Regions from separate parts of the Streptomyces flavalbus genome, predicted to be linked through region 2. Evidence: riboswitches for the same ligand, from Rfam matches in the RefSeq annotation. Region 2 holds a riboswitch; the other holds the start of a gene.
What was found. A riboswitch is a leader RNA that binds a small molecule or an ion and turns the genes downstream of it on or off. The one in region 2 is predicted to bind cyclic di-AMP.
Positions count from the first base shown of each region.

Region 1: linked by a shared signal. The riboswitch ahead of ACFQZ6_RS21045 (transglycosylase SLT domain-containing protein) and the one ahead of ACFQZ6_RS30670 (M23 family metallopeptidase) in region 2 are both predicted to bind cyclic di-AMP.

Region 1 covers NZ_JBHTEB010000001.1:4,661,434-4,665,639, reverse strand. Annotated here, with positions in the region: gene ACFQZ6_RS21055 (LolA family protein) at 1-276, opposite strand, end outside; gene ACFQZ6_RS21050 (polyprenyl synthetase family protein) at 671-1,681, opposite strand; cyclic di-AMP (ydaO/yuaA leader) riboswitch at 2,338-2,531, shown strand; gene ACFQZ6_RS21045 (transglycosylase SLT domain-containing protein) at 2,535-3,032, shown strand; gene ACFQZ6_RS21040 (HAD family hydrolase) at 3,072-3,902, opposite strand; gene fahA (fumarylacetoacetase) at 4,166-4,206, shown strand, end outside.
Region 2 covers NZ_JBHTEB010000001.1:6,868,383-6,872,588, forward strand. Annotated here, with positions in the region: partial or broken gene ACFQZ6_RS30665 (alpha-galactosidase) at 1-1,881, shown strand, start outside; cyclic di-AMP (ydaO/yuaA leader) riboswitch at 2,198-2,351, shown strand; gene ACFQZ6_RS30670 (M23 family metallopeptidase) at 2,356-3,315, shown strand; gene ACFQZ6_RS30675 (SGNH/GDSL hydrolase family protein) at 3,510-4,206, shown strand, end outside.

The sequences.
Region 1 (4,206 bases), 2.2 Mb from region 2:
GGGCAGCCCCAGATCGGTGGTGATCTTCACCGTGCCGGAGAGCTGCTGCACGTCCGACTTGGCGATCTTCTCTATGAGTTCCTGTGCGCTGATCTTGGGGAGGTCCGGGCTGCCGGAGTCGGCGAGCGCCGGGACGAGCCCGATGGTCGCCGCGGCCACCCCCGTCACCGCGACCGGGACCACGTACCGCGCGGCCCTGCGCCGCGCCCCGCGCGCGTCGTCCTCCCGCGCGTCCCGCGCCGCGGTCGTGTTGTCGTCGGATGCGTACGGTGCCATGTCTGCCTTACCTCTCGCGTCGGCGGCGGCTGTCCGTCTCGTCACGTCCTGGTCGCGCTGTACCCCGAGCCGCCATTCTCACCCGAATTGGTGAGGAGTGGTGTTTTCCGTGGTGTCCATCTGACCAAATCGGCCCACGGGATACGTCACCCCACGGAGCCAACTCCGCGTACTGCTCGGGTATGACGCGAGACGCCCCCGTGTGCACCCACCCGTAGGGGTCCTGATCAGCTTTCAGACGCACTACGCCGACTGGAGGTACGCCTAGGGGAGCGCGGCAGGGGGACACGACGGACCGCCGCCACCCCCATGAGACGGATACGACACCTGCGAGCACCTCCGCCAGGCGGACGGGACACCCGCGGTCCCCCGCCAGGCGGACAGGACCCCGCGGTCACCCCGCCCGGTGCACCACCGCGTCGCACAGCTCGGTCAGCGCCGCCTTGGCGTCGCACTCCCGCAGCGGCAGCAGAGCCGCCCGCGCCTCCTCCGCGTACCGCACGGTGTCGCGCCGCGCCTGCTCCAGCGCGGGGTGGGCGCGCAGCGCCGTCAGGGCGCGCTGGTGCTGGTCGTCGTCGGTGAGGTCGGAGTCGAGCAGCTTGCACAGGGCGAGGTCCTCCTCCAGCCCCAGCCGGGCGGCGCGCTCCCGCAGCCGCAGCACGGGCAGGGTGGCGATGCCCTCGCGCAGGTCGGTGCCCGGCGTCTTGCCGGACTCGTGGGAGTCGGAGGCGATGTCCAGGACGTCGTCCGCGAGCTGGAAGGCGACGCCGAGCCGCTCGCCGTACTGGGTGAGGACGTCGATGACCGTCTCGTCGGCGCCGGACATCATCGCGCCGAACCGGCAGGCGACCGCGACCAGCGAGCCGGTCTTGCCGGAGAGGACGTCGAGGTAGTGGTCGACCGGGTCACGCCCGTCGGTGGGGCCCGCGGTCTCCAGGATCTGTCCGGTCACGAGCCGCTCGAACGCCTCGGCCTGCACCCGCACCGCCTCCGGACCGAGGTCGGCCAGGATGTGCGAGGCGCGGGCGAAGAGGAAGTCGCCCGTGAGGACCGCGACGGAGTTGCCCCAGCGGGTGTTCGCGCTCGGCACGCCGCGCCGTACCGCCGCCTCGTCCATCACGTCGTCGTGGTACAGCGTCGCCAGGTGGGTCAGCTCCACGACCACCGCGGAAGGCACGATTCCGGGCGCGTAGGGGTCGCCGAACTGAGCCGCGAGCATCACCAGCAGTGGCCGGAAACGCTTCCCGCCCGCCCGCACGAGGTGCTGGGCGGCGCCGGTGATGAAGGGGACCTCACTCTTGGTTGCCTCAAGCAACCCTTCCTCGACGGCCGCCAGCCCAGCCTGGACATCGGCCTCCAGGGCCTGGTCCCGCACGCTCAGCCCGAATGGCCCGACGACGGTCACGAGGGGTCTCCTGTCTGCTGGTGTCCACCGGCGATTACGCGGTTTGTCGATACGTCGCTGCCTTCACTCAAGTCAGCGTATCCGGTCATGTTTCGATCACCGAGGGCGCCCACCGTTGCGGCACGGGCGGTATCGGATCGCGGTCGGTATGTTTTTGATCATTCGATACGAGTGGATATGGGGGCTAAGTGAGTGAATGCAACGGGATGCACCTGAACGTGGCGCGCTGCGCCCCCTTGATCGCCATGATGGCATGAACACGCTTTCCCCCTCGGACACCTCCCCGGGTGGCCAATACGACAACGACGCACCCCTCGGGAGGGGTTCCACATTCACCGGGACATCACCCCCTCCGCGGGGACGAGTTGGCGGTAATGCCCGTTTTGCGACTCTTGTTGACACCCGTGACTTGCCTCACCCCGACCCCGTGGACAGACCCGCGACCCACCACCGCCAACCCCACCCGAACCCCCGCCCCTCCCCCGGCAGTTGAATCTGTGCGACCGCAAAGGATCAAGTGCCCCGAAATCACCTGATCAAGGTCGAACCCACACCGAACCATGTGATGAGCGATTCCCACACTTGTTTCCGACATGTGCTCTCGCATACGTTCCCGGCCTGTCGGGCGGACGCCGAATCCTGCCACCGCCCCGGCAACCCACTGACTGACTCATCCATGGCAGGAGCGGGGGACCCAGGTAAGTCGCCGGGCCGCGACGCGTACGACGTCACACGACGCCGTACGTCGCCACGGCACGGCTCGGGGTGAAGCCGTACCCGCGCAGGGCACGGCCGGGCAGCTCCCGCCCGAACCCGACAGCTCACCTCGCAGGCGCCGGAGAGGACGTTCACCATGCCCGCAGACGGCCAGCCCCGCCGTGCCCGCACCACCCGCCTCGCCCGCACGATCGCCCTCGCCAGCACCGGCGCGGCCGTGCTCGCGCTGCCGCTGATCGGCGCGACCAGCGCCTCCGCGCACACCACGACGGCCGCCACCACCGCGACCACGACCGCCTCGGCCGTTGCATACCCGGACAACCTGGACGGGTGGATCCGCGAGTCGCTCGCCGTCATGGCCCAGCACGGCATCCCCGGCAGCTACGACGCCATCTACCGCAACGTGATGCGCGAGTCGTCCGGCAACCCGGCCGCCATCAACCTCTGGGACTCCAACGCCGCCGCGGGCACCCCCTCCAAGGGCCTGCTCCAGGTCATCGACCCGACCTTCGCCGCGTACCACGTGCCCGGCACCGCGTACAACCCGTACGACCCGGTCGCGAACATCACCGCCGCCTGCAACTACGCCGCCGCGCGGTACGGCTCGATCGACAACGTCTTCGGGGCGTACTGAGCACCCGGCCGCGGCCACGGCATCGCGGCCCGGCCCGCGTCAGCCCTGTGAGCAGAGGCGTTCGAGGACGACGGCGACGCCGTCGTCCTCGTTCGACAGGGTGACCTCGTCCGCGACCGCCTTGAGTTCCGCGTGGGCGTTGGCCATGGCGACGCCGTGGCCCGCCCAGTCGAACATCGGGATGTCGTTGGGCATGTCCCCGAAGGCGATCGTGTCCCGCGGGCGCAGCCCGAGGTGCCCGGCGGCCAGCGCCAGACCGGTCGCCTTGGTGACACCGCACGGCTGGAGTTCCACCGTCCCCGGCCCCGACATGGTGACCGTCGCCAGCGAGCCCACCACGGCGCGGGCCACCGACGCCAACTCGTCGTCCGACAGGGTGGCGTGGCGCAGCAGCACCTTGCTGATGGGCGCGCACCACAGGTCGTCGCGCCGGTCGACCCGCACCGCGGGCAGGGTGGGGTGCGGCATCTCGTAGCCCGGTTCGATGAGCGTGAGCCCCTCGACACCGTCCTGGTCGACCGCCGCGTGGACCTGGCCCACCTCCGCCTCGATCTTGCCGAGCGCGGTCTCGGCCAGCTCCCGGTCCAGGGTGACGGACCACAGCAGACGGTCCGCGCCCGCGTCGTACAACTGCGCGCCCTGCCCGCACACCGCGAGCCCCGTGCTGCCGAGGAACTCCAGCAGCGGGCGCACCCTGGGCGCTGGTCGTCCCGTCACCACCAGATGCTGGGCACCCGCCGCGGCCACCCGCGCGAGCGCGCTGAGCGACCGGTCGGAGAAGGTGTCGTCGCCGCGGAGCAGCGTGCCGTCCAGGTCGGTGGCGATGAGGGAGTACGTCGTGCGCTCGGCATATGCGATGGGTGCGGCCATGATCAGAGAATACGGACATCGCGCTCCCTTCGTTCACACCAGTTCCGGCCTCAACTTCCTTGCCCCGCTCCGTGATTAGGGGCCCCCGCCGGACCCGGCCCCCGAAGCCACCGGACCGGAACCGCATCTTCCAATCACCACCTATCGAACATTCCGATCTCTTCGGGCATATCAGACACTGCCCAAGACGGCCGCCTCAGCCGTAACGTGTGGCCCGACCACCTGAATGTGTGGCGCGCCCGCAGAAAGAGAGGCAGTACCCCATGCCCCCCTTCGATCTCCCCGAGGGCGATCCCTTCGGACC
Region 2 (4,206 bases):
CGAGGAGTACCCCGTCGAGGGCGGCCCCCGCTTCACCCGCCCCGCCCTGTCCGTGCGCACCGGCGACGGGCGGCGCGGCACCGAGTGGTCCTACGAGGGCCACGAGGCCGACCCCGACGGCGTACGGCTGCGCTTCCGGGACGGCGGGCTGACCGTCACCCTGCACTACCGCGTCCGGCACGACGTGGTCGAGCGCTGGGTCACCGTCGACAACGCCGGGGACGCCGACGTGGAGCTGCTGCGCGCGGACTCCGCCGTCTTCACGCTCCCGGAGCGCGACGGCTGGCGGCTGAGCCAGTTGCACGGCCGCTGGGCCGCCGAGTCCCGGCTCACCGCAGCCCCGCTCACCTACGGCGAGAAGGTCATCGGCAGCCGCCGCGGCCACACCGGCCACCAGCACCTGCCCTGGGTCGCCCTGGACACCGACGCCACCGAGGAGCGCGGCGAGGTGTACGGCTGCGCCCTCGCCTGGTCGGGCTCCTGGCGGATCGGCGTCGCCCAGTTGCCCGACGCGCGCGTGCAGATCACCGGCGGCGCCGGACACGACGACTCCGGACTGCTGCGGCTGGCCGCGGGGGAGTCCTACACGAGCCCCGTCCTCGCCGGGCTGTGGAGCGACGGCGGCTTCGGCGGCGCCAGCCGGCCTGGCACCGCTACCAGCGGGCGTACGTCATCCCCGACGCCGACCAGGACCGGCCGGTGCTGTTCAACTCCTGGGAGGCGACCGGGTTCGGCATCTCCGAGGACCAGCAGCGGGCGCTGGCCCGGCGGGCGGCGGCGATCGGCGTCGAGCTGTTCGTCGTCGACGACGGCTGGTTCGGCTCCCGCACCGGCGACCACGCCGGGCTCGGTGACTGGACGCCCAACCCTGACCGCTTCCCGAAGGGGCTGGCGCCGCTCGCCGAGGACGTGCGGGCGCTGGGGATGCGGTTCGGCATCTGGGTCGAACCGGAGATGGTCAACCCGGACAGCGACCTGTACCGGGCGCACCCGGACTGGGTGCAGTACCAACCAGGACGTAAGCGGACAGAGTTTCGCAATCAACTCGTACTCAACGTCGCCCGCGAGGACGTCCAGGAGTACCTGTGGGAGCGCCTGGACGCCCTGCTGTCGAGCGCGCCCATCGACTACGTGAAGTGGGACTTCAACCGCTGCTTCACCGACGCCGGATGGCCCGGCGAGCCCTACCCGCAGCGGCTCTGGGTGGATCACGTACGGGCCGTGTACGCGCTGCTCGACCGGCTGCGGGCGGCCCACCCCGGCGTCGCCTTCGAGTCCTGCTCGGGCGGCGGCGGCCGGATCGACCTGGGGGTGCTGAGCCGTACGGACCAGGTGTGGACCTCCGACAACACCGACCCCCTCGACCGGCTCGCCATCCAGCACGGCTTCAGCCAGCTCCACCCCGCGCGCGTGATGGCCGCCTGGGTGACCGACAGCCCCAACGAGCAGCTCAACGGGCGGGTCAGCCCGCTGCGCTTCCGGTTCGTGAGCGCCATGGCCGGGGTGCTGGGGATCGGCGGCGACCTGACCCGCTGGAGCGAGGCGGAGCTGGCCGAGGCCCGCGACTGGGTGGAGCTGTACCGGGAGATCCGGCCGCTGGTGCAGCGCGGGGACCTCTACCGGCTGCGCCCGCCGCGGGGCGGGCTGAGCGCGGTGCAGTACGTGCGCGGTGCCGAGACGGTCGTCCTCGCCTGCCTCCAGGCGCAGCACCACGGCGAGCCGGTCCCCGCGCTCCGGCTGCGCGGACTGGACCCGGCAAGCTCCTATGAATGCCCTGAAACGGGCGAAATCCACCGAGGTGCCGTGCTGCTGCACCACGGGATACGGCTGGGGCTGCGCGGTGACCTTGATGCGGCAGTTCTCCGACTGCGTCGCATCTGAGTCATCTGTCCGGATTAATCGCTTCCATTCCAACTCGCTCCGGAATTCGGCACGCTGGAAATCCGGCACGTGAGCAGCGTCATAGCGGTGACCGTCCGTCGCCCGTCATGTTCACGTAATCAGGGGCTTTTTCAAGGGCTTTTAGGGAAAGCGTCACCGCTCGGAACAACTCAGGGTGACCGGTAATTCCCGTAAGGGATCAAGAAAAAGGCGTTCGGGTGGAACCTCTCGCTTGTCCGTTTGCGTCTTGCTCGCTTACGTTCCACACCGATCCCGGACGGAACGCCGAATCCTGCCGCCGTCCGGACTCCGCGCAAACTGACCCGTGCACCCGGCAGGAGCGGGGGACCCACAGGTAGACCGCCTGTTCCGGTTCCCGGAACAGGCTTGGGGTACAGCCGCACCTCGGTGCGGCCGGACATCTCCAGTCCGCACCCGACAGCTCACCTCGCAGGCGCAGGAGAGGAATTCGCCATGCCCGCCAAGGGTAAGCACCGCCGTCCCAAGTCCCTGCGTATCGCCCGCTCCATCGCCGTGGCCGGTACCGGTGGCGCCGCGCTCGCCCTGCCCCTGATGGGGGCCGCCAGCGCCAACGCCGCCACCCCGCAGTCCGTTTCGGAAAAGGCCGTCCACTCCGCCCCCGCGGCGCAGAAGTCGGCCGCCGAGAAGAAGTCCACCGCCGAGAAGTCGGGCGTGCGGACCTATTCCGTCCGTGCCGGCGACTACCTTTCGAAGATCGCTGACGAGCAGAACGTCGACGGCGGCTGGAAGAAGCTCTACGCGGACAACCGCGCGGCGGTCGGCGACGACCCCTCGCTGATCCACCCCGGGCTGAAGCTCAGCATCGGCCAGAAGGCCGCGGCGCAGGGCGAGACCAAGCAGGGTGAGGCCAAGAAGCAGTCCGCCCCGAAGGCCGCCAAGCCCGCCCAGCCCGCGAAGCCGAAGCAGTCGACGCAGTCCTCCAAGTCGTCCGCCGCCGAGTCCTCGCAGTCGTCCGCCAGCACCGCCACGACCACCGCCGCTTCGGGCTACAGCGCCCCCGTCGACGGCGCCGCCGTCGGCACCGGCTACAAGGTGGCGGGCAGCATGTGGTCCAGCGGCTACCACACCGGCGTCGACTTCGCCGCCGCCACCGGCACCACGCTGAAGTCCGTCGGCCCCGGCACCGTCGTCTCCGCGGGCTGGGCCGGTGCGTACGGCAACCAGGTCGTCATCAAGCTGAACGACGGCTACTACGCCCAGTACGCGCACCTGTCCTCGCTGTCCGTCTCCAGCGGCCAGACCGTGACCGGCGGCCAGCAGATCGGCCTGTCCGGCTCCACCGGCAACTCGACCGGCCCGCACCTGCACTTCGAGATCCGCACCACGCCCGACTACGGCTCCGACATCGACCCGGTGGCCTACCTCCGCTCGCACGGCGTCTCCATCGGCTGACGCCAGCCCCGCGACCGCGCCGACGGCCGGACCCCACGCACGGGTCCGGCCGTCGGCGTATTCCGCAATTGACCAAGGTTTTGGCAGTGGCTTATCTCACCGCCCGTCAACCCTTTCCTACGGTCGCGTAGGTCACAATCGACGGGGAAAGATGGGCCGATGTGGCAGACGATTCGAAGAATGACAGCAGATCAGTGATCGGGTCGCACGTGGCGGTGGGGGACAGCTTCACCGAAGGCGTCGGCGACCCCGGCCCCGACGGGGCGTTCGTCGGCTGGGCCGACCGGTTCGCGGTGCTGCTCGCGGACCGGCGTCCCGAGGGCGACTTCCGGTACACCAACCTCGCCGTGCGCGGGAAGCTCCTCGACCAGATCGTGGCCGACCAGGTACCGCGCGCCGTCGAACTCGCCCCGGACCTCGTGTCCTTCTGCGCGGGCGGCAACGACATCCTGCGGCCCGGCACCGACCCCGACGAGGTCGCCGAACGGTTCGAGGAGGCGGTCGCCCGGCTGACCGCCGTAGCGGGCACGGTGATGGTGACCACCGGGTTCGACACCCGGGGCGTGCCCGTCCTCAAGCACCTGCGCGGCAAGATCGCCACCTACAACGGACATGTGCGCGCCATCGCGGACCGGTACGGCTGCCCCGTCCTCGACCTGTGGTCCCTGAGGTCCGTCCAGGACCGCCGGGCCTGGGACCACGACCGGCTGCACCTGTCCCCCGAGGGGCACACGCGCGTGGCGCTGCGCGCCGGGCAGGTCCTCGGCCTGCCGGTCCCGGCCGACCCGGACCAGCCCTGGCCGCCGCTGCCGCCGCGCGGCACCCTGGAGATCCGCCGCGACGACGTGCACTGGGCGCGCGAGTACCTGGTGCCGTGGATCGGCCGCCGAC